DNA from 3 places in the Streptomyces sp. NPDC056503 genome. Region 1 is predicted to be linked to each of the others. Evidence: riboswitches for the same ligand, from Rfam matches in the RefSeq annotation. Region 1 holds a riboswitch; each other region holds the start of a gene.
What was found. Region 1 has a riboswitch for thiamine pyrophosphate ahead of ACFQ8C_RS01470 (thiamine ABC transporter substrate binding subunit). Riboswitches for the same ligand answer to the same signal wherever they lie in the genome.
Positions count from the first base shown of each region.

Region 2: another riboswitch for thiamine pyrophosphate. It lies ahead of thiC (phosphomethylpyrimidine synthase ThiC); the one in region 1 lies ahead of ACFQ8C_RS01470 (thiamine ABC transporter substrate binding subunit).
Region 3: another riboswitch for thiamine pyrophosphate. It lies ahead of thiO (glycine oxidase ThiO); the one in region 1 lies ahead of ACFQ8C_RS01470 (thiamine ABC transporter substrate binding subunit).

Region 1 is NZ_JBHTST010000003.1:18,600-25,672, forward strand. Features, by position in the region: gene tsf (translation elongation factor Ts) at 1-49, shown strand, start outside; gene pyrH (UMP kinase) at 219-986, shown strand; gene frr (ribosome recycling factor) at 1,037-1,594, shown strand; gene ACFQ8C_RS01460 (phosphatidate cytidylyltransferase) at 1,594-2,703, shown strand; gene rlmN (23S rRNA (adenine(2503)-C(2))-methyltransferase RlmN) at 2,783-3,889, shown strand; TPP riboswitch at 3,919-4,028, shown strand; gene ACFQ8C_RS01470 (thiamine ABC transporter substrate binding subunit) at 4,111-5,196, shown strand; gene ACFQ8C_RS01475 (ABC transporter permease) at 5,235-6,848, shown strand; gene ACFQ8C_RS01480 (ABC transporter ATP-binding protein) at 6,848-7,073, shown strand, end outside.
Region 2 is NZ_JBHTST010000007.1:60,919-67,991, forward strand. Features, by position in the region: gene ACFQ8C_RS03710 (IclR family transcriptional regulator) at 1-618, shown strand, start outside; gene ACFQ8C_RS03715 (SsgA family sporulation/cell division regulator) at 757-1,197, shown strand; gene ACFQ8C_RS03720 (YibE/F family protein) at 1,388-2,782, opposite strand; TPP riboswitch at 2,855-3,005, shown strand; gene thiC (phosphomethylpyrimidine synthase ThiC) at 3,000-4,790, shown strand; gene ACFQ8C_RS03730 (hypothetical protein) at 4,854-5,507, opposite strand; gene ACFQ8C_RS03735 (metallophosphoesterase) at 5,668-7,029, opposite strand.
Region 3 is NZ_JBHTST010000057.1:31,904-38,976, forward strand. Features, by position in the region: gene ACFQ8C_RS18900 (phytoene desaturase family protein) at 1-193, shown strand, start outside; gene ACFQ8C_RS18905 (hypothetical protein) at 231-1,142, opposite strand; gene metF (methylenetetrahydrofolate reductase [NAD(P)H]) at 1,197-2,111, opposite strand; gene thiE (thiamine phosphate synthase) at 2,262-2,915, opposite strand; gene ACFQ8C_RS18920 (Rv2175c family DNA-binding protein) at 2,989-3,354, opposite strand; gene ACFQ8C_RS18925 (NAD(P)/FAD-dependent oxidoreductase) at 3,498-4,721, opposite strand; TPP riboswitch at 4,804-4,917, shown strand; gene thiO (glycine oxidase ThiO) at 4,915-6,144, shown strand; gene thiS (sulfur carrier protein ThiS) at 6,141-6,341, shown strand; gene ACFQ8C_RS18940 (thiazole synthase) at 6,347-7,073, shown strand, end outside.

The DNA.
Region 1 (7,073 bases):
GGCCGGTGTCACCCTGAAGCGCTTCAGCCGCATCAAGGTCGGCATCTGAGTCCGTCGTCCACGCGAAAGCGACGGACACCGGACCCGGGTAGGGTCTGAGACAGTCGTCCCGCCCCGCGCGGGACGACCGCAGATGTGACGAGGAGGCCATTGCCGTACGGGAAACCCACGAGGACCCAGGGCAATGGCCTTCTTCGTATGTGTACGAGGAGATCTCCATGAATCAGGGCGCCGAACAGGGCCACGACGACAACAGCGGCAAGAAGCTCGGCCGCTACATGCTGAAGCTGTCCGGGGAAGCCTTCTCCGGCGGTACCGGTCTCGGTGTCGACCCGGACGTCGTGCACGCCATCGCGCGTGAGATCGCGGCCGTGGTCCGCGACGGCGCCCAGATCGCGATCGTGATCGGCGGCGGCAACTTCTTCCGAGGCGCCGAGCTCCAGCAGCGCGGTATGGACCGGGCCCGCTCCGACTACATGGGCATGCTCGGCACCGTGATGAACTGCCTCGCCCTCCAGGACTTCCTGGAGAAGGAGGGCATCGACTCCCGCGTGCAGACCGCCATCACCATGGGCCAGGTCGCCGAGCCGTACATCCCGCTGCGTGCCGTGCGCCACCTGGAGAAGGGCCGCGTGGTCATCTTCGGTGCCGGCATGGGCATGCCGTACTTCTCCACGGACACCACCGCCGCCCAGCGCGCGCTGGAGATCGACGCCGAGGCGCTCCTCATGGGCAAGAACGGCGTGGACGGTGTCTACGACTCCGACCCGAAGACCAACCCCGGGGCGGTCAAGTTCGACGCGCTGGAGTACGGCGAGGTCATCACCCGCGACCTCAAGGTCGCCGACGCCACCGCCATCACCCTGTGCCGCGACAACAAGCTCCCGATCCTCGTCTTCGAACTGCTCGCCGAGGGCAATATCGCGCGCGCCGTGACGGGTGAGAAGATCGGCACACTCGTGAGCGACCAGGGCACCCGGGCCTGACCCAGGCCCGCCCTCAACCGACACAACGCGACGACACGCAGGAGCATGTGGTGATCGAAGAGACCCTCCTCGAGGCCGAGGAGAAGATGGAGAAGGCGGTCGTGGTCGCCAAGGAGGACTTCGCCGCGATCCGCACCGGCCGTGCGCACCCGGCGATGTTCAACAAGATCGTGGCCGACTACTACGGCGCCATCACCCCCATCAACCAGCTGGCCTCGTTCTCGGTGCCGGAGCCGCGCATGGCCGTGGTGACCCCGTTCGACAAGAGCGCGCTGCGCAACATCGAGCAGGCCATCCGCGACTCGGACCTCGGCGTCAACCCGAGCAACGACGGCAACATCATCCGAGTGGTCTTCCCGGAGCTGACCGAGGAGCGCCGCCGCGACTACATCAAGGTCGCCAAGACCAAGGCCGAGGACTCCAAGATCTCGATCCGCTCCGTGCGCCGCAAGGCGAAGGAGACCATCGACAAGCTGGTCAAGGACGGCGAGGTCGGCGAGGACGAGGGCCGCCGTGCCGAGAAGGAGCTCGACGACACCACCGCGAAGTACGTCGCGCAGGTGGACGAGCTGCTGAAGCACAAGGAAGCCGAGCTCCTCGAGGTCTGATGAACGACTCATCCTGGGGGGCGCCGGCGGCCGGTTCAGGTCTCGGCGGACCCGACCAGGGGCCTGCCCCGGCGGGTCCCGCCCGCGATCGGCACCAGGCGGCGCAGACTCGCCCCATGCCCATCGTGCCCGACGTTCCCGCCGGCGGATTCCAGGACGGACACGGACGGGGGGCTGCTCACCCGAGCGGTCCCCTGTTCCGTGACGAGACCCCGAACGAGCACCCGCAGGAGCCCATGCCCAGCCCCGTCCCGCCTCCTCCGCCGTCCACGGCCCCCGCGCCGCGGCAGAAGAAGAGCGCGGGCCGGGACCTGGGTGCCGCGATAGGGGTCGGCGTCGGTCTCGGGGCCGTGATCATCGCGTCGCTGTTCATCTGGAAGCCGGCCTTCGTCGGCGTGGTGGCGGTGGCCGTGGTCGTCGGCCTGTGGGAGCTGACCTCCCGGCTCCAGGAGCGCAAGGCGATCAAGGCGCCGCTGGTGCCGCTCGCGGTCGGCGGTGCGGCCATGGTCGTCGCCGGCTACGTGCGGGGCCCCGAGGGCGCGTGGGTCGCGATGGCCCTGACGGCGCTCGCGGTCCTCGTCTGGCGGATGACGGAACCCCCCGAGGGGTATCTGAAGGACGTCACGGCGGGGGTCTTCGCCGCGTTCTACGTGCCGTTCCTGGCGACCTTCGTGGCGATGCTGCTGACCGCCGACGACGGGCCGTGGCGGGTGCTGACCTTCCTGCTGCTCACGGTGGTCAGCGACACCGGGGCGTACGCGGTGGGCTGGCGCTTCGGCAAGCACAAGCTGGCGCCGCGGATCAGTCCGGGCAAGACCCGCGAGGGTCTGTTCGGCGCGGTGGCCTTCGCGATGGCGGCCGGCGCGCTGTGCATGCAGTTCCTGATCGACGACGGCACCTGGTGGCAGGGGCTGGTCCTCGGTCTCGCGGTGGCGGCGAGCGCGACGCTCGGCGACCTCGGCGAGTCGATGATCAAGCGGGACCTCGGCATCAAGGACATGGGGACGCTGCTCCCCGGGCACGGCGGAATCATGGATCGCCTGGACTCGCTGCTGCCGACGGCGCCGGTGGTGTGGCTGCTGCTGGCGCTCTTCGTAGGAACGGCTTGACCTGCGGTTTCCAGGGGAAGGGCCCGTCATCCACAGGATGGCGGGCCCTTCCTCGTATCTCTGCGACACTGGTATCACCATGCCCAAGCCCGGAGAACTCACTTTCGTCGCCCCGCGCGGAGCCAAGAAGCCGCCGCGGCACCTCGCCGACCTCTCGCCCGCCGAGCGGAAGGAGGCCGTCGCCGCGATCGGCGAGAAGCCCTTCCGCGCCAAGCAGCTGTCGACGCACTACTTCGCGCGGTACGCGCACGACCCCGCCGAGTGGACCGACATCCCGGCCGCCTCGCGGGAGAAGCTGGCCGGGGAGCTGCTGCCCGACCTGATGTCGGTGGTGCGGCACATCTCGTGCGACGACGACACCACTCGCAAGACCCTGTGGCGGCTGCACGACGGCACGCTCGTCGAGTCCGTGCTGATGCGCTACCCGGACCGGGTGACGATGTGCATCTCCTCGCAGGCCGGCTGTGGCATGAACTGTCCGTTCTGCGCGACCGGGCAGGCCGGTCTCGACCGGAACCTGTCGACCGCAGAGATCGTGCACCAGATCGTCGACGGCATGCGCGCGCTGCGCGACGGCGAGGTGCCCGGTGGGCCCGCGCGGCTGTCGAACATCGTCTTCATGGGGATGGGCGAGCCGCTCGCCAACTACAAGCGGGTCGTCGGTTCCATCCGCCGGCTGACCGATCCCGAGCCCGACGGGCTGGGGCTCTCGCAGCGCGGGATCACCGTGTCCACGGTCGGGCTCGTGCCGGCGATGCTGCGCTTCGCCGACGAGGGCTTCAAGTGCCGGCTCGCGGTCTCGCTGCACGCTCCGGACGACGAGCTGCGGGACACGCTGGTGCCGGTGAACACGCGCTGGAAGGTGCGGGAGGTGCTGGACGCGGCCTGGGAGTACGCCGAGAAGTCCGGCCGCCGGATCTCCATCGAGTACGCCCTCATCCGGGACATCAACGACCAGGCGTGGCGCGGCGACCTGCTGGGCCGGCTGCTCAAGGGCAAGCGGGTGCACGTCAACCTGATCCCGCTGAACCCGACGCCGGGCTCGAAGTGGACCGCGTCGCGGCCGGAGGACGAGAAGGCCTTCGTGGAGGCCATCGCCCGGCACGGCGTGCCGGTGACCGTGCGGGACACCCGGGGCCAGGAGATCGACGGCGCCTGTGGGCAGCTCGCGGCCGCCGAACGCTGACCTTGTACCCTGTGCTCGAACACACCTGCATATTCCGACAGGGGAGCGCCACAGCGCTGAGAGTGCGGTAACCGTAGACCGCAGACCCTCTGAACCTCGCCCGGGTCATTCCGGGTAGGAAGTTCGGTCGTAACTCGAGCTGTTGCGCCCTGCCCGCGTCCGGTCTCCCCGGGCGCGGGCAGGGCCGCGTCTCTTCCTGGTCCCACCCAGGAGGACATCACATGAACACCAGGAAGGCCGCCGCCGTCGCGCTGGTCGCGGCGCTCGGCGTCACGAGCCTCGCCGCCTGCTCCACCGAGTCCGTCCGCGAGGCCGCGGGGAAGTCCGGAGAGCCCGCGCCGAAGACCGTGACCCTCGTGAGCCACGACTCCTTCAACGCCTCGAAGGAGGTGCTGGCGGAGTTCACGAAGCAGACCGGCTTCACCGTGAAGGTGCTGAAGGCCGGTGACGCGGGCGAGGCCGTCAACAAGGAGATCCTGACCAAGGGCTCCCCGCAGGGCGACGTCTTCTTCGGCGTCGACAACACCCTGCTCTCCCGCGCCGTCGACAACGGCATCTTCGAGACGTACGAGGCGAAGGGCGCGGACCGGATCCCGGCCGGCTTCAAGCTCGACAAGCGGGTCACCCCGATCGACACCGGCGACATCTGCGTCAACTACGACAAGAAGTACTTCGCCGACAAGAAGCTGGCGCCGCCGCAGTCCTTCGACGACCTGGCGAAGCCGGAGTACAAGGACCTCCTCGTGGTGGAGAACCCCGAGCGGTCCTCCCCGGGCCTCGGCTTCCTCCTCGGCACCGTCGCGAAGTACGGCGACGCGGGCTGGCAGGACTACTGGTCGAAGCTGAAGGCGAACGGCGTGAAGACCGTCGACAGCTGGGAGCTCGCCTACAACCAGGAGTTCTCCGGCTCGGCCGGCGGCAAGGAGGCCAAGGGCGACCGCCCGCTGGTCGTCTCCTACGCCTCCAGCCCGCCGGTCGAGGTGCTGTACGCCGAGCCGCAGCCGAAGGAGGCCCCCACCGGGGTGTCCACCGGCACCTGCTTCCGGCAGATCGAGTTCGCCGGTCTGCTGAACGGGGCGAAGAACCCCGAGGGCGGCAAGGCGCTGATCGACTTCCTGGTGTCGAAGAAGTTCCAGGACGACATGCCGCTCCAGATGTTCGTGAACCCGGTGGCGAAGGACGCGACCCTGCCGGAGCTGTTCACGAAGCACGGCGTGGTCGTCGAGAAGCCGGAGACGATGGAGCCGGAGAAGATCGCCGAGAAGCGCGAGGCGTGGATCCAGCAGTGGTCGTCGCTCCTCAAGTGAGGCGTGGGGTGAAGGGGAGCGCGGCGCGGCTGGGGCTGATGGCCCTGCCCGTCGCGTTCTTCGCGTTCTTCTTCGCCTGGCCCGTGGTCTCGATCGTCGAGCGCGGGCTGCGGCCCGACGGCGCCTGGGACCTCGGCGCGATCGGGACGACGCTGGGGCGCTCCGACATCCTCGACGTGCTCGGCTTCACCGTGTGGCAGGCGGTCGCCTCCACGGGGCTGACGCTGCTGGTGGCGCTGCCGGGGGCGTATGTCTTCGCCCGCTTCGACTTCCCCGGCAAGGGGGTGCTGCGGGCGGTCGTGACCGTGCCGTTCGTGCTGCCCACGGTGCTGGTCGGCACGGCGTTCCTGGCCCTGGTGGGCCGGGGCGGCTTCACCGACGAGCTGTGGGGGCTGCGGCTGGACAGCTCCGTGTGGGCGATCCTCCTCGCGCACGTCTTCTTCAACTACGCGGTCGTCGTCCGGACCGTCGGCGGGCTCTGGGCGCAGCTCGACCCGCGCCAGGAGGAGGCGGCGCGGGTGCTCGGCGCGTCCCGGTGGACGGCGTGGCGGGCGGTGACGCTGCCCGCGCTGGTGCCGGCGGTGTCGGCGGCGGCGCTGATGGTCTTCCTCTTCACCTTCACCTCCTTCGGCGTCGTGCAGATCCTCGGCGGGGACGCGTACACGACGCTGGAGGCGGAGATCTACCGGCAGACGGCCCGGCTGCTCGACCTGCGGACGGCCGCCGTGCTGACGCTGGTCCAGTTCGTGGCGGTCGGTGTGATCCTCGCCGTGCACGCCCGGACGGTACGGCGGCGGGAGACGGCGCTGCGGCTGGTCTCCCCGGAGCTGACCGCGCGCCGGCCGCGCGGTGTCGGGCAGTGGGCGCTGCTCGGCGGGGTGCTGGCCTCGGTGGCGGCGCTGATCCTGTTGCCGCTGGGGGTGCTGGTGGAGCGTTCCCTCGCCACGCCGGAGGGGTACGGGCTCCGCTACTACCGGGCGCTCGGCTCGCTCGACGAGGCCGGGACGTTCCTGGTGCCGCCGCTGGAGGCGGTGGGGAACTCGCTGCGGTACGCGGTGGTGGCCACGGGCATCGCGGTGGTGATCGGCGGGCTCGCCGCGGCGGCGCTGACGCGGCGGGCGGGGCGGCTGGTGCGGGGCTTCGACGCGCTGCTGATGCTGCCGCTGGGGGTGTCGGCGGTGACGGTCGGTTTCGGGTTCCTCATCACGCTGGACGAGCCGCCGTTCGACCTGCGGGCCAGCTGGATCCTCGTGTCGCTCGCGCAGGCGCTGGTCGGGGTGCCGTTCGTGGTGCGGACCATGCTGCCGGTGCTGCGGGCGGTGGACCAGCGGCTGCGGGAGGCGGCGGCGGTGCTCGGCGCTTCGCCGTGGCGGGCCTGGCGCGAGGTGGACCTGCCGCTGGTGCGGCGGGCGCTGCTGATCGCGGCCGGGTTCGCCTTCGCGGTCTCGCTCGGGGAGTTCGGGGCGACCGTCTTCATCGCCCGTCCCGACAACCCGACCCTGCCGGTCGCGGTGGCGCGGCTGCTCGGCCGGCCGGGCGAGCTCAACTACGGACAGGCGATGGCCCTGTCGACGATTCTGATGGTGGTGTGCGCGGTCTCCCTGCTGCTGCTCGAACGGCTGCGGACCGACCGGACCACCGGGGAGTTCTGATGCTGACCCTTGACGGAGCGACGGTACGGTTCGGGGCGCGGGCGGTGCTCGACGCGGTGGACCTGGAGGTCGCCGAGCACGAGATCGTGTGCGTGCTGGGGCCGAGCGGGTCCGGCAAGTCGACGCTGCTGCGCGCGGTCGCCGGGCTCCAGGCGCTGGACGAGGGCCGGGTGCTGCTCGGTGGTGCCGACCAGGCGGGGGTGCCGGTGCACCGGCGCGGGGTGG
Region 2 (7,073 bases), on a different contig from region 1:
CTTCTCCGCACCCTGACGCACGAGGGCTATCTGCTCCGCGACAAGGGTGCGTTCTATCTCGGCGAGGCAGCCGCCCGGCTGGCCGGCGGCGGAGCTGTGCAGAATCGTCGCACCAAGATCGAAGACTCCCTTGCCCACTGGCGGGACGAGATCGGTGTGCCGGTCTATTTCGCGCTCTACCGCGACGGTGAGATCGAGCTGGTCTCCGTGGCGGACACCCCCAACTCCCCCGCGGTGGAGGAGTGGGCCGATTTCCGGGAGACCGGACACGCCCACGCGATCGGACAGTGTCTGCTGAGTCAACTCGATCTGAAATCTCGTCAAGACCACCTCGACCGCCACCCGGTGGAAGCCATCACTCCGTACACGGTGCGTAACCGGCGGATGCTTTTGGAGCGTTTGGGCGGTTTGGGGCGAATGGAACCCCTGGTGGAGCGGCAGGAATATGCGCTCGGCACGGTTTGCGCGGCCATCCCCATCACGGCGGGCTCTACAGCGGCCGCTCTGGCCATTTCTCTACCGCTTCACCAGGAAGAACGGTTGCTCCCAGCAGTCGAGCGGCTACGTACGGAGATCGGAAGCCTCTTCAGTTCACTCGCGTTCTCTATCAGTATCTGAAAAATCACTCCTTGTGATCCGCTAGCGCGTACAGCACGATTGCGTCAAGAGGGCCACGGGGGATCATTCCTGGCCGTTTCGGTCACAGCTTTCAGCAGCTGTGTTTACACAACTGCTCCATCTACTGCGGGGTACATGATGCGAGAGTCGGTTCAGGCCGAGGTCCTGATGAGCTTCCTCGTCTCCGAGGAGCTCTCCTTCAAGATCCCAGTCGAACTGCGATACGAGACCCGGGATCCCTACGCGGTGCGGATGACCTTCCACCTTCCCGGAGACGCACCCGTGACCTGGGCGTTCGGCAGGGAGCTGCTGCTCGACGGGATCAACCGCCCCAGCGGCGACGGTGACGTCCACATCGCCCCGACCGACCCCGAGGGCCTGTCGGACGTCTCCATCCGACTCCAGGTGGGCGGCGACCGCGCCCTCTTCCGCGCCAGCGCCCCGCCGCTGGTCGCCTTCCTCGACCGCACGGACAAGCTGGTGCCGCTCGGTCAGGAACAGGCACTGGGCGACTTCGAGGACAGCCTGGAGGCCGCGCTCGGCCGGATCCTCGCCGAGGAGAGCGCCGGCCCGGCCTGACCGACGCCCTTCGTACGCCTGACGCCGGCGCCCCCTCCGTACGCCTGACGCCGGCACCCGTTCCGTACGGTCGACGCCGGGGCCCGTTCCGTACAGCCGACACCGGCGCCCCCTCCGCACGCCTGACACCGGCGTTCCGCTCCGTACGGTTGCCTGCGAGGCCTGATGCCGTACGGCCGCCGCGCGCGCGTCACTTCGCGCGGCGCCGCCGTCCGCCGCGGCCCGCCGCCCGGCTGCCGGCCTGCTCCGCCGAGGGACGGTCGGCCGACACCACGAGCGCCGCGAGTGCCGTCGTCACCGGTACCGAGGCGACCAGACCGATCGAGCCGACCAGTGTCCGGACGATCTCCTGCGCCACCAGTTCGCTGTTGGCCACCGTCCCCATGCTGCTCTGCGCGATGGTGAAGAGCAGGAGCAGCGGGAGCGCGGCGCCGGCGTAGGCCAGGACCAGCGTGTTGACCACCGAGGCGATGTGGTCGCGGCCGATCCGGATCCCGGCCCGGTAGAGGGCGCGCGGGCCCATGCCGGGATCGGCCTGGTGGAGCTCCCAGACGGCCGAGGTCTGGGTGACGGTGACGTCGTCCAGGACACCGAGCGAACCGATGATCACACCGGCGAGCAGCAGGCCGGACATGTCGATCTCCGGGTAGAGACCGTGGATCAGTCCGGTGTAGTCGTCGGTGTTGCCGCTGAGCGAGGCCCAGCCGATGAAGAAGGAGCCGAGCAGGCCGATCAGCAGCAGCGAGATCAGCGTGCCCAGGACCGCGACCGAGGTGCGGGCCGACAGGCCGTGGCACATGTAGAGCGCGAGCAGCATGATCGCGCTCGACCCGACCACGGCCACGACCAGCGGGTTCGACCCCTCCAGGATCGCGGGCAGGATGAAGAGGGTGAGCACCAGGAAGCTCACGGCGAGCGCGATCAGGGCCATCACGCCCCGCATCCGCCCGACGAGCACGACCGCGAGCGCGAAGATGCCGGCGAGGACCGCCATCGGCACCTTCCGGTTCACGTCCGTCACCGAGTACTGCAGGTCCTTCGGGGCGTCGGGGGCGTAGGCGACCACCACGCCCTGGCCCTCCTCCAGTTGGCGCGGGGCGTCCGGCTGCACGATCTCGGTGAACCGCCGCCCCTTGTCCGGACCGCTGGTGACCTCGATCGTCGCCTTCTCGCACTGCCCCTGCTGACCGTTGACCGCCTCGCGGCCCTGCGGGGTGGAGGTATCGCCGGTGGGCGGCACCTGCGCCGCGTTCACGTCCCGGCAGTCGACCTGCTCGACCGCCACGACCTCGCCCTGTTCGGTCTGCCGGTCGAAGCCGACCCCGGTCCGCTCGTGGGCCGGCGTGCCACCGGGCCAGAGCACCACGAGACCGACGACCACGGCGGTGGCGAAGGGGATGAGGACCGCCGCGATGACTCTTCGCAGATGGCGCGAGACGGGTGCGGCGGGCCCGTGGCTGTGGCTGTGCCCATGACCGGAGCCGTGGCCGGAGCCATGGCCCGGACCGTGCTGACCAGCGCCGGAACCGGCGCCGTGCCCGTGCTCATGGCCGTGCGGATCGGGGGACTGCTGTGAGGAAGTCACCGCCCGATCATCGCAAGAACGGTGGGGGGCCCACTGTTCAGCACGCCAGGGAGGGCGCTAGCCTCGTGACACCTTTGCACACGCGGGAGCTCGGAGCACCGGGCTGAGAGGGCGCTGATCACCGTACGCGCGTACTGACTGACGTACGTACGGGAGGAGGCTGCGCCGACCGCCGAACCTGTTACCGGGTAATGCCGGCGTAGGGAGATTCGGTCTCATGACCATTCAGGACGCACGCACGCCTGCCTCCGACCAGAACGACCAGAGCGACTCGAACGGCGCGCGCACGCCGGGCTGGCACAAGGGGTACGTCGAGGGCTCCCGCCCGGACCTCCGGGTGCCGGTCCGTCAGGTCCACCTCACCAACGGCAAGGACGTGACGCTGTACGACACGTCCGGTCCGTACACCGACCCCGCGGTCGACACCGACGTGCGCCGTGGACTGCTCCCGCTCCGCGAGAACTGGATCATCGCGCGCGGCGACACCGAGGAGTACGCGGGCCGTCCGGCCCGCCCCGAGGACGACGGCATCAAGCACACCTCGCCGCGCGGCGGCGGGCTCAAGAACCTCGACGCGGTCTTCCCGGGCCGCCCGCGGCTGCCCCGCCGTGGTCGCGCCGGCCAGGCCGTGACCCAGCTCGCCTACGCCCGCCGGGGGGAGATCACCCCGGAGATGGAGTACGTGGCGATCCGGGAGAACGTCTCCCCCGAGGTCGTCCGCGAGGAGATCGCGGCGGGCCGCGCGGTGCTGCCGGCCAACGTCAACCACCCGGAGATCGAGCCGATGATCATCGGCAAGCGGTTCCTGGTGAAGGTCAACGCCAACATCGGCAACTCCGCGGTCACCTCCTCCATCGAGGAGGAGGTGGAGAAGATGACCTGGGCGACCCGCTGGGGCGCCGACACGGTCATGGACCTGTCCACCGGCCGCAACATCCACACCACCCGCGAGTGGGTGCTGCGCAACTCCCCCGTGCCGATCGGCACCGTGCCGCTCTACCAGGCCCTGGAGAAGGTCGACGGCAAGGCCGAGGAGCTGACCTGGGAGATCTACAAGGACACGGTCATCGAGCAGGCCGAGCAGGGCGTGGACTACATGACCGTGCACGCCGGCGTGCTCCTGCCGTACGTGCCGCTCACCGCGCGCCGCAAGACCGGCATCGTCTCGCGCGGCGGCTCGATCATGGCGGCCTGGTGTCTCGCGCACCACAAGGAGAACTTCCTCTACACCCACTTCGAGGAGCTCTGCGAGATCCTGGCGGCGTACGACGTCACCTACTCGCTCGGCGACGGACTGCGGCCCGGCTCGATCGCTGACGCCAACGACGAGGCCCAGTTCGCGGAGCTGCGCACGCTCGGCGAGCTGAACACGATCGCCAAGCGGCACAACGTGCAGACGATGATCGAGGGCCCCGGGCACGTCCCGATGCACAAGATCAAGGAGAACATCGACCTCCAGCAGGAGATCTGCGAGGAGGCGCCGTTCTACACGCTCGGCCCGCTGACCACGGACGTCGCGCCCGCCTACGACCACATCACCTCCGGCATCGGCGCGGCGATGATCGCCTGGTGGGGCACGGCGATGCTCTGCTACGTCACGCCCAAGGAGCACCTGGGCCTGCCGAACCGCGACGACGTGAAGACCGGTGTCATCACGTACAAGATCGCGGCCCACGCGGCGGACCTCGCCAAGGGGCACCCGGGGGCGCAGGAGTGGGACGACGCCCTCTCCGACGCGCGCTTCGAGTTCCGCTGGGAGGACCAGTTCAACCTGGCCCTCGACCCGGACACCGCCCGTGAGTTCCACGACGAGACGCTGCCGGCGGAGCCCGCGAAGACCGCGCACTTCTGCTCGATGTGCGGTCCGAAGTTCTGCTCGATGAAGATCTCCCAGGACATCCGCCGTGAGCACGGCGGCACCCAGGAGGAGATCGAGGCCGGCATGGCCGGGAAGTCGGCGGAGTTCGCCGCCTCCGGCAACCGGGTCTACCTGCCCCTGGCGGAGTAGCGGTCCGCCGTACGCGCCGCACCCCGGCCCGCGGTCCACGGGGGGATCGCGGGCCGCGGTGCGTCAGGGGGCCGGGGGCGGCGGAGGTATCGGGGGTACCGGGTCGGGGTCGGGGTCGGTGGCGGTGAGGGCGGCCTGGAGGAAGGGGATGACGCCGCGCTCCAGGAGGGCGTGGCGCCAGGCGGCGCGGGCCCGGGTGAGTTCGTCGTCGGGCACGCCGGTCTCGGCGGGGCTGTTGCGGAGGGCCGTCAGCAGGAGGCCGGCGCCGGCGCAGAGCAGACCGGCGGCGGCGAGGGCGCCGAAGACCAGGCCGGCGGTGAGCAGCGTGGTGCCGAGGGCGGCGTCCGGCGCGAGCCACCTGACCACCGCGCCGACCAGGAGGAAGATCGCCGCGGCGGTGCCGGCGAGCACCGGGACGAGGACGGTGAGGACCGCGACGGCGCCCGGCGACTCGTCCGGGGCGGGGCTCCGGGGGCGGTTGGAGGCGGCGCGGTCCGCTTCGCGGACCTTGGTGAAGTGCTCGTACTCGCTCGCCGCCGCCGCGGTGATCAGCGCTGTCGCGTTCAGTGCCATCGCGCGGAGCTGGGCGGCGGTCAGCCGTGTGCCCGTTCCGGCGAGTTCCGGCCGTTCCGGCGCGGTGCGCAAGGCGTCGTCGAGGACCCGCTCGTACTCGGCGCGGTCCTCGGTCAGCAGGTGCGGAGCCACGTTCATGTGCATCCCCCGATGCTCGGTGGGCCGGGACCGGCCGTGGAGAACGGCGGTCCGGGCGGAAGCGGAGGAGAGCCTGCTAGCTGGGGAGACCGATGGTAGGGCCGCGACCGTGCGCGCTGACAGGGGGTTTCCGGAATTCGCCCGCCCCGGACGCACAGGGTGAGAGTCAGTCCCCCAGGGGGAGTTGGACCACCAGCAGCTTTCCGGCCATGGTGACGCCGCCGTCCATGGCGATGGCGAGCCCCTCGGCGTAGACGTGCGGGCCGTCGACGACCGGGCGCGAGTCCTCCTCGCCGTCCTCCGTGCCGACCTGGCCGAGGAGGTACGGGATCGGGCTGTGGCCGTGGACGATCCGCGAGCCGCCGTAGGTGCCGAGCAGCTCCTGGACGGCCTGCGGGCCGCCCTCGTCGCGGAAGGCGAAGCGCTTGGTGAACTTGCGGAAGAGGTCCCAGACCTCGTCGGCGTCGTTGCGCGTGAGGACCTCGTGGACCGTGTCGTTGACGTCCTCGATCGTCTGGCCGTACTCCAGGTACGCGGTCGTGTCCGAGTGCAGCAGGAGGTGGTCGTCCTCGCGGACGACGGCGTCGAGCCGGGACATCCACTGGAGGTGGACGTCCTGGAGGCGGTCCATGTCGTGCTTCTGCCCGCCGTTGAGCAGCCAGGCGGCCTGGAAGGTGGCGGTGCCGGCCCCGGAGTTGACGGGGGTGTCGCCGAAGCGCTTGGCGCCGATGAGGAGCAGCTCGTGGTTGCCCATGAGGGCCTTGCAGTAGCCGCCCGCGGCGGCGGCCTCGGCGGAGAGCCGCATGACGAGGTCGATGACGCCGATGCCGTCGGGGCCGCGGTCGGTGAAGTCGCCGAGGAACCAGAGCCGGGCGTTGCCCGCGGCCCAGCCGCCGTTCTCGTCGACGAGGCCCTGGGCGCGGAGGGCGGCGACGAGCTCGTCGAGGTAGCCGTGGACGTCGCCGACGACGTAGAGCGGGCCGGGGCCGTCACCGCCCGCGGCGGCGGGCGCGGGGGCCGCGGCCGGGGCGACGGGGACCTGGAGGGTGTCACCGCGCTGGATGACCGGGAGGTCGCGCTCGGTGGGGGTGTAGCCGTCCGGGAAGCCGTCGGGGAAGCCGGCGCCGGGGTGGGCGGAGGCGGCGCCGGGGTGGGGCGCGGTGACGACGGGGCGGGGCGCGGCGGGGTACGCGGCCGGCTCGGAGGGCGGCGTCGGCTCAGGACGCGCGGTCGGATCCGGCTGAGCGGCCGGTTCCGGGAACGCCTTGGGCTCGGGGTACGCCGGGGGTTCGGGGTGCGCGGCCGGCTCGGGGCGCGCCATGGGTTCGGGGCGTGCGGCCGCTTCCGGGAACGCGACCGGCTCGGGGTACGAGGCCAGGCGGGTGCCCAGGTGGAGTGTGGGATCGGCGGGCGCGGCGGGCGGCTCGCCCGCGTGGCCCTGCACGGGCACCCGGGCGTACGGAGGTACGCGGAAGTCACGCAATGTCGCCGTGCGCTCCACGGGATCCTGCCCGGCCCCCTGAGTCATCGACCCCTCCACCACCGTCGCGATGCCCTGCACATCGCGGACCG
Region 3 (7,073 bases), on a different contig from region 1:
CGAGGTGCCGGGTCCGGCGCTGGCGGACGCCCGGGGGCGGTGGCTGCCCGCCGCCACTCTCTCCCCGGTGCCCGGGCTGTACTTCGCGGGCGGCTGGTCGCATCCGGGCGGCGGGCTCGCCCACGCGGGCATGTCGGGCGCGCTGGTGGCCGGGCTGATCGTCGAGGGCGCGGAGTTCCGCGGCTCGCGGTGACGCGCCCCGGCCGGCCGGGGCGCGCCCTGCCGGGACCTCAGTAGCGGTACTGGGACTGCTCGTCCGGGTGCTGCTCGTAGCCGTACTGCCCGGGGGTGTACGCCTGCGGCGGCTGCTCGTCGGTGTCGCGCTGCTGCGGGACCCAGACGCCGCCGGGCGGGGTGTCGTAGGTGTACGAGGGGGCGTAGGAGTCGCCGTAGTACGAGGTGTACTGCTGGCCGTCGGTGCCCGGGCCGATGTACGGGTCGGAGTAGGCGGCGTACTGCTGCGGGGCGCCTGCGGTGCCGTAGTCGTAGCCGGGCTGCTGCTCGTAGCCGGTGGCGTAGGTGTCGTACGCGGGCGTGTCCTGGGCGGCGGCGGGGGCGTAACCGGCGCCGTAGCCTCCGGTGTCGTAACCGGTGGTGTCGTAGCCGGGCTGCTGCTCGTAGCCGGGCTGCTCGTAACCGGGCTGCTGCCCGTAGCCCTGCTGCTGGTCGTGGCCTCCGTAGACGCCGTACTGGCCGGTGTCCTCGGGCAGGGGCTGCGGCTCGTAGACGGGGGCGGGCTCGTCTCCGGCGCGCAGTTCCTCGGCGTCGGGGCCGGGGGCAGGGGCTCCGCCCGGGCCCTCGTGGGACTCGTAGGAGAGGCCGGAGACCTCCAGGGTCGGGCCGGCCTCGGGGGTCGGGCCCGCCTTGCGGCGGCGGCTGGCGCCGGGGCTGCCGCCGACGGCCCAGCCGGTGGAGAAGCCCCGGCGGAAGGAGAGCGTCACGAAGGTCTGGCCGACGGCGAAGGCGACCGCGCCGGCGATGATGACCGCCACCGAGGGCAGCAGCACGCCGGCGACCACGCCGAGGAAGCCGCAGAAGGCGAGGAGCCGCCAGCGGAGCCGCGCCTTGTACTGGAGGAGCACCTCGCCGAGCAGCCAGAGCGCCACCAGGCCGAAAGCGATGTAGAGGACCGTCCACCCCATGCCCCGCCGCCCCTCTCTACGGCCACCGCCGCGGGTCGGGGCGGGTACGACCGGTCAGGACTGCTGGTGCAGTCCGAGATTCTCGTAGATCTCGAGCGTCGCGGTGGAGCTGTTGAGCGTGATGAAGTGCAGTCCGGGTACACCCTCGGCCAGCAGGCGCGCGCAGAACTCCGTCGCGAACTCGATACCGATGGAGCGTACAGCGGCGGGGTCGTCCTTGACCGCGAGGATGCGCTCTTTCACATCCGGGGGGAAGGCGGCGTTGCTGAGCTGGGGCAGCCGGTCGAGGGTCTTCACGTTCACGACGGGCATGACCTCGGGGATGATCGGGGTCTCGCAGCCGGCCTTCTCGACGCTGTCGCGCAGCCGCAGGTAGTTCTCGGGGTCGAAGAACATCTGGGTGACCGCGTAGTCGGCGCCGGCCCGGCACTTGTCGACGAAGTGGCGGATGTCGGTGTCCCAGTCGGCGGACCGGGGGTGCATCTCGGGGAAGGCGGCGACGCCGACGCAGAAGTCGCCGGACTCCTTGATGAGCCGCACGAGGTCGGCGGCGTACTGGACGCCCTCGGGGTGCTCGACCCACTCGCCCAGCGGGTCGCCCGGCGGGTCGCCGCGCAGCGCGAGCATGTTGCGGATGCCGGCGTCCGCGTACTGTCCGAGGACGTTGCGCAGCTCGGCGACGGAGTGGTCGACGGCGGTGAGGTGGGCGACCGGGGTGAGGGTGGTGTCCGAGGCGATCTTCTGGGTGGCCTTGACGGTGCCGCCGCGGGTGGAGCCGCCGGCGCCGTAGGTCACGGAGACGAAGCTGGGGCCGACGGCCTCGACGCGACGCATGGCGTTCCAGAGGACCTGCTCGCCCTTGGCCGTCCGGGGCGCGTAGAACTCGAAGGAGTACGACGTCCCGGCGGCGAGGATCTCGCGGACCGTGCGGGCGCGGTCCGTACGGACGGAAGCGGTTCCAAGGGCCATACCGGCAGGTTAGACGGGGTCCAGGTGAGCGCGGAAACGGCGTCCGCGTTCTGGACAACTTTTCGGACATCGGGGTGACGCCGGAATCGCCCCCTCCCCACCCCGTCCCCACAGGGCGGGGGTGGCGGCTTCCCCTCGGAACCGGTCGGGTCAGGCGTCGGCCCGCTCGCGGACGCGCTTGGCGAGGGAGGCGGCGGCCGCGGCCGGGTCGTCGGCCTCGGTGAGCGCGCGGACGACGACGATCCGGCGGGCGCCGGCGTCGAGGACCTGGTCCAGGTTGGTCTCGTCGATGCCGCCGATGGCGAACCAGGGGCGGTCCTGGGCGAGCCCCGCGGCGTACCTCACCAGGTCGAGGCCGGGAGCGTACCGCCCGGGCTTGGTGGGGGTGGGCCAGCAGGGGCCGGTGCAGAAGTAGTCGACGCCGGGTTCGGCGGCGGCCGCGGCCGCCTCGGACTCGGCGTGGCAGGAGCGGCCGATCAGGACCTCGTCGCCGAGGATGGCGCGGGCGGCGGGGACGGGCAGGTCGCCCTGGCCGAGGTGGAGGACGTCGGAGCCGATGGCGTGGGCGACGTCGGCCCGGTCGTTCACGGCGAGGAGCTTGCCGTGGCGGCGGCAGGCCTCGGCGAGGACGGCGAGGTGCTCCAGCTCCTCGCCGGCCTCCATGCCCTTGTCGCGGAGCTGCACGATGTCCACGCCGGAGGAGAGCACGGCGTCGAGGAAGGCGGGCAGGTCGCCCTGGCGCTTCCGGGCGTCGGTGCACAGGTAGAGCCGGGCGTCGGCGAGCTGCTCACGAGGCGTGGGCATGGTGGTTCCCCCCGTCGGGTGGCGCCGGTGCCGCGGCGTGGGGCCGCGGCGCCGGCGGTGGTGGTCCGGTGTGTCAGACGGCGAGCGCCTGGGCGCGGCGCTTCACCTCCGTGCCGCGATTCTCGCCGAGGGCCTGCGCGGGGGTGCCGGGCAGGGTGGGGTCGGCGGTGAAGAGCCACTCCAGCATCTCCTCGTCGGAGAAGCCGTCGTCCCGCAGGAGCGTCAGGGTCCCGGCGAGGCCCTTGACGACCTTGTCGTCCTGGATGAAGGCGGCGGGCACCTGGAGAGCGTTGTTCTCTCCGCGGCGCACGGCGATCAGCTGGCCCTCCTTCACCAGCTGCCGCACCCGCGTCACCTCGACGTCGAGCATCTCCGCGATGTCGGGGAGGTAGAGCCAGGCGGGGACGAGAGCATCGATGTTTGCGTCAATCTCGGTCACGGGACAAGCCTGCCATCCGGGACCGACAGTCGGTAGTCGGGCCCGCCCCGACGCCTCCGTACGGGGGTGGCGCCGGGCGGGAGACGGCCCCGGCCGTCCCTTCCGGATCCCGCCGGGCTCCCGGCCGACCCGGAAGGGACGGACTACCGGGCCGCGGACTTCAGCGGGACGGCCGGGTCGGCGGCGCGCTCGGGGTCGAGGGGGGTGCCGGCCTCGATGAGCTTGCGGCCCTGGGCGAGGTCGCGGGGGCGGCCGACGGCGAGGAGCGCGACCGGCACCCCGCCGCGCAGCCAGAGCACCGACCAGGAGGCCCCGGCCGGGTCGCCGCGCCGCACGAGGGCGTCGGCGCCGGCGTGGTGGCCGGCGTACTGGACGAAGCGGCCGAACTGCTCGGACCAGAAGTACGGGACGGGGTCGTACGGCTCCGGGGCGGGGCCGTCGGCTCCGGTGAGGTCGGCGGCGACCGTGCGGGGGCCCTGGAGGGCGTTGTCCCAGTGGTGGACGAGGAGCCGCTCCCCGTAGCGGGCGGAGGGGAAGGAGGCGCAGTCGCCGACCGCGTACACGTCGGGCAGGGAGGTGCGCAGCCGGTCGTCGGCGGTGACGGCGCCGCTCGGGTCGAGGGCGATGCCGGAGTCCGCGAGCCAGTCGGTGGCGGGGCGGGCGCCGATGCCGACGACGACGGCGTCGGCGGGGAGCTCGCGGCCGTCGGCGAGGACGACGGCGCCGGGGCGGACGGTGGCCACGCGCGCGTGGGTGAGGAGTTCGGCGCCGCTCTCGGCGTACCAGCCGGCCATGACGGTGGTGACCTCGTCGGGCAGGGCGCCGGCGAGCGGGAGGGCGGCGGCCTCGACGACGGTGACGGCGCAGCCGGCCTCGCGGGCGGCGGTGGCGAACTCGGCGCCGATCCAGCCGGCGCCGACCACGACGACGGGGCCGCCGCCGGCCAGGACGGGGCCGAGGCGGACGGCGTCGTCGAGGGTGCGCAGCAGGTGGACGCCGGGGACTCCCCCGGTGCCGGGGAGGGTGAGCGGGTGGGCGCCGGTGGCGAGGACGAGGGCGTCGTACGGGAAGCGCCCCTCCTCGGTGACGAGTTCGCGGGCGGCGGGGCGCAGCCCGGTCGCGTCGAGGCCGAGGCGGAGGTCGACGCCGAGGGACTCGAAGTCGACGTCGAAGGCGGAGTGCTCGGCCTTGCCGAGGAGGACCGCCTTGGAGAGCGGGGGCCGGTCGTAGGGCTGGTGGGGTTCGGCGCCGATGAGGGTGACGGGGCCCTCGAAGCCCTGCTCGCGCAGGGCGACGGCGGTCTGCACGCCCGCCATGCCCGCGCCGACGATCACGACGTGCCGCTGGTTCTGCTTCTGCTCGCTCACTCGTCCACCATACGCATCTGACACATCGTCAGATAGAAGGCCCTCTGTGGCGCTCCGGCGACGGGGGCTAGGGTGGCGGGCACACACCACTCGCGGGAGCCCGGACGCACCGGGCTGAGAGGGAGGCTGGCCGGCCTCCGACCGTACGAACCTGATCCGGGTCATGCCGGCGAAGGGAGGGGCGGGAACGCCCATGCGTTCTTCCGACAGCACCAACGACAGCACCCACGACGGCACCGTCACCGCGACCACCGACGTCACCGCGACCACCGACGTCCTCGTGGTCGGCGGCGGCGTCATCGGCCTCGTCACGGCCTGGCGGGCGGCCCTGCGCGGGCTGACCGTCGCGGTCGTCGACCCCGCACCGGGCGGCGGCGCCGCGCGGGTCGCGGCCGGCATGCTCGCCGCCGTCACCGAACTGCACTACGGCGAGGAGACCCTGCTCGGGCTCAACCTCGCCTCCGCCGAGCGCTACCCCGCGTTCGTGGCCGAGCTGGAGGAGGCCACCGGCCTCGACGTGGGCTACCGGGCCTGCGGCACGCTCGCCGTCGCGCTCGACGCCGACGACCGGGCCCACCTGCGCGAGCTGCACGCCCTCCAGACCCGCTGCGGACTCGCCTCCGAATGGCTGAGCGGCCGCGAGTGCCGCCGTCTGGAGCCCATGCTGGCGCCCGGCGTGCGCGGCGGGCTCCGGGTGGACGGCGACCACCAGGTGGACCCGCGCCGGCTCGCCGCCGCGCTGCTCACCGCCTGCGAGCGGGCCGGGGTGGTCTTCCACCGGGCGCTCGCCGAGCGGCTCACGGTGGTCCGCGACCGGGCGCGCGGAGTCGTCCTGGGCGACGGCACCGAGCTGACCGCCGGCCGGACCGTCCTCGCCGCCGGCAGCCTCAGCGGCCGCCTCGCGGGCGTGCCGCCGTCGGTCCTGCCGCCGGTCCGCCCGGTGAAGGGCCAGGTCCTGCGGCTGCGGATCCCCGCCCCGTACGCCCCCTTCCTCTCCCGCACCGTCCGGGCCGTGGTCCGCGGCAGCCACGTCTACCTGGTGCCGCGCGAGAACGGCGAGCTGGTCGTCGGCGCCACCAGCGAGGAGCTGGGCTGGGACACCACGGTGACCGCGGGCGGGGTGTACGAGCTGCTGCGCGACGCCCACGAGCTGGTCCCCGGCCTCACCGAGCTGCCGCTCACCGAGACGCTGGCCGGACTGCGCCCCGGCTCCCCGGACAACGCGCCGCTGCTCGGCCCGAGCGCCCTGCCCGGCCTCGACCTGGCCACCGGCCACTACCGCAACGGGATCCTCCTCACCCCCGTCACCGGCGACGTCATGGCGGAGGTGCTCACCACCGGCCTCCTCCCCGACGAGGCGCGCCCCTTCTCCCCCCGCCGCTTCCCCACCGCTCTCTCCGTACGTCAGGAGCAGCCCGCATGAACGTGTCCGTGAACGGGGAGCCGCGCGCGCTCGCCGCCCCCGTCTCCCTGGAGGCCCTGGTCACCGGCCTCACCACCGCCCCCTCCGGAGTCGCCGCCGCCGTCAACGAGACGGTGGTGCCGCGCGGGGAGTGGGCGGCGACGCTGCTCGCCGACGGCGACCGGGTCGAGGTCCTGACCGCGGTGCAGGGGGGCTGAGCGCGATGTCCGACGACGTGTTCACCCTCGGTGGTACGGAGTTCTCCTCCCGGCTCATCATGGGCACCGGCGGCGCCCCCAGCCTGGACGTCCTGGAGCGCTCCCTGGTGGCGAGCGGCACCGAGCTCACCACGGTCGCCATGCGCCGCCTCGACCCCACCGTGCAGGGCTCGGTCCTGTCCGTCCTCGACCGGCTCGGCATCCGCGTGCTGCCGAACACGGCGGGCTGCTACACCGCGGGCGAGGCCGTGCTGACCGCCCGGCTGGCCCGGGAGGCCCTCGGCACGGACTGGATCAAGCTGGAGGTGGTCGCCGACGAGCGGACCCTCCTCCCCGACGGGGTGGAGCTCCTCGACGCCGCCGAGACCCTCGTGGACGACGGCTTCACCGTCCTCCCCTACACCAACGACGACCCGGTCCTGGCCCGGAGGCTGGAGGACGTCGGCTGCGCGGCGATCATGCCGCTCGGCTCCCCCATCGGCTCCGGCCTCGGCATCCGCAACCCGCACAACTTCGAGCTGATCGTGGAGCGGGCCGGCGTCCCGGTGATCCTCGACGCCGGCGCGGGCACCGCCTCCGACGCGGCGCTCGCGATGGAGCTGGGGTGCGCGGCGGTGATGCTCGCCTCGGCGGTGACCCGCGCGCAGGAGCCGGTCCTGATGGCCTCGGCGATGCGCCACGCGGTCGAGGCGGGCCGGCTGGCGCACCGCGCCGGCCGCATCCCCCGGCGCC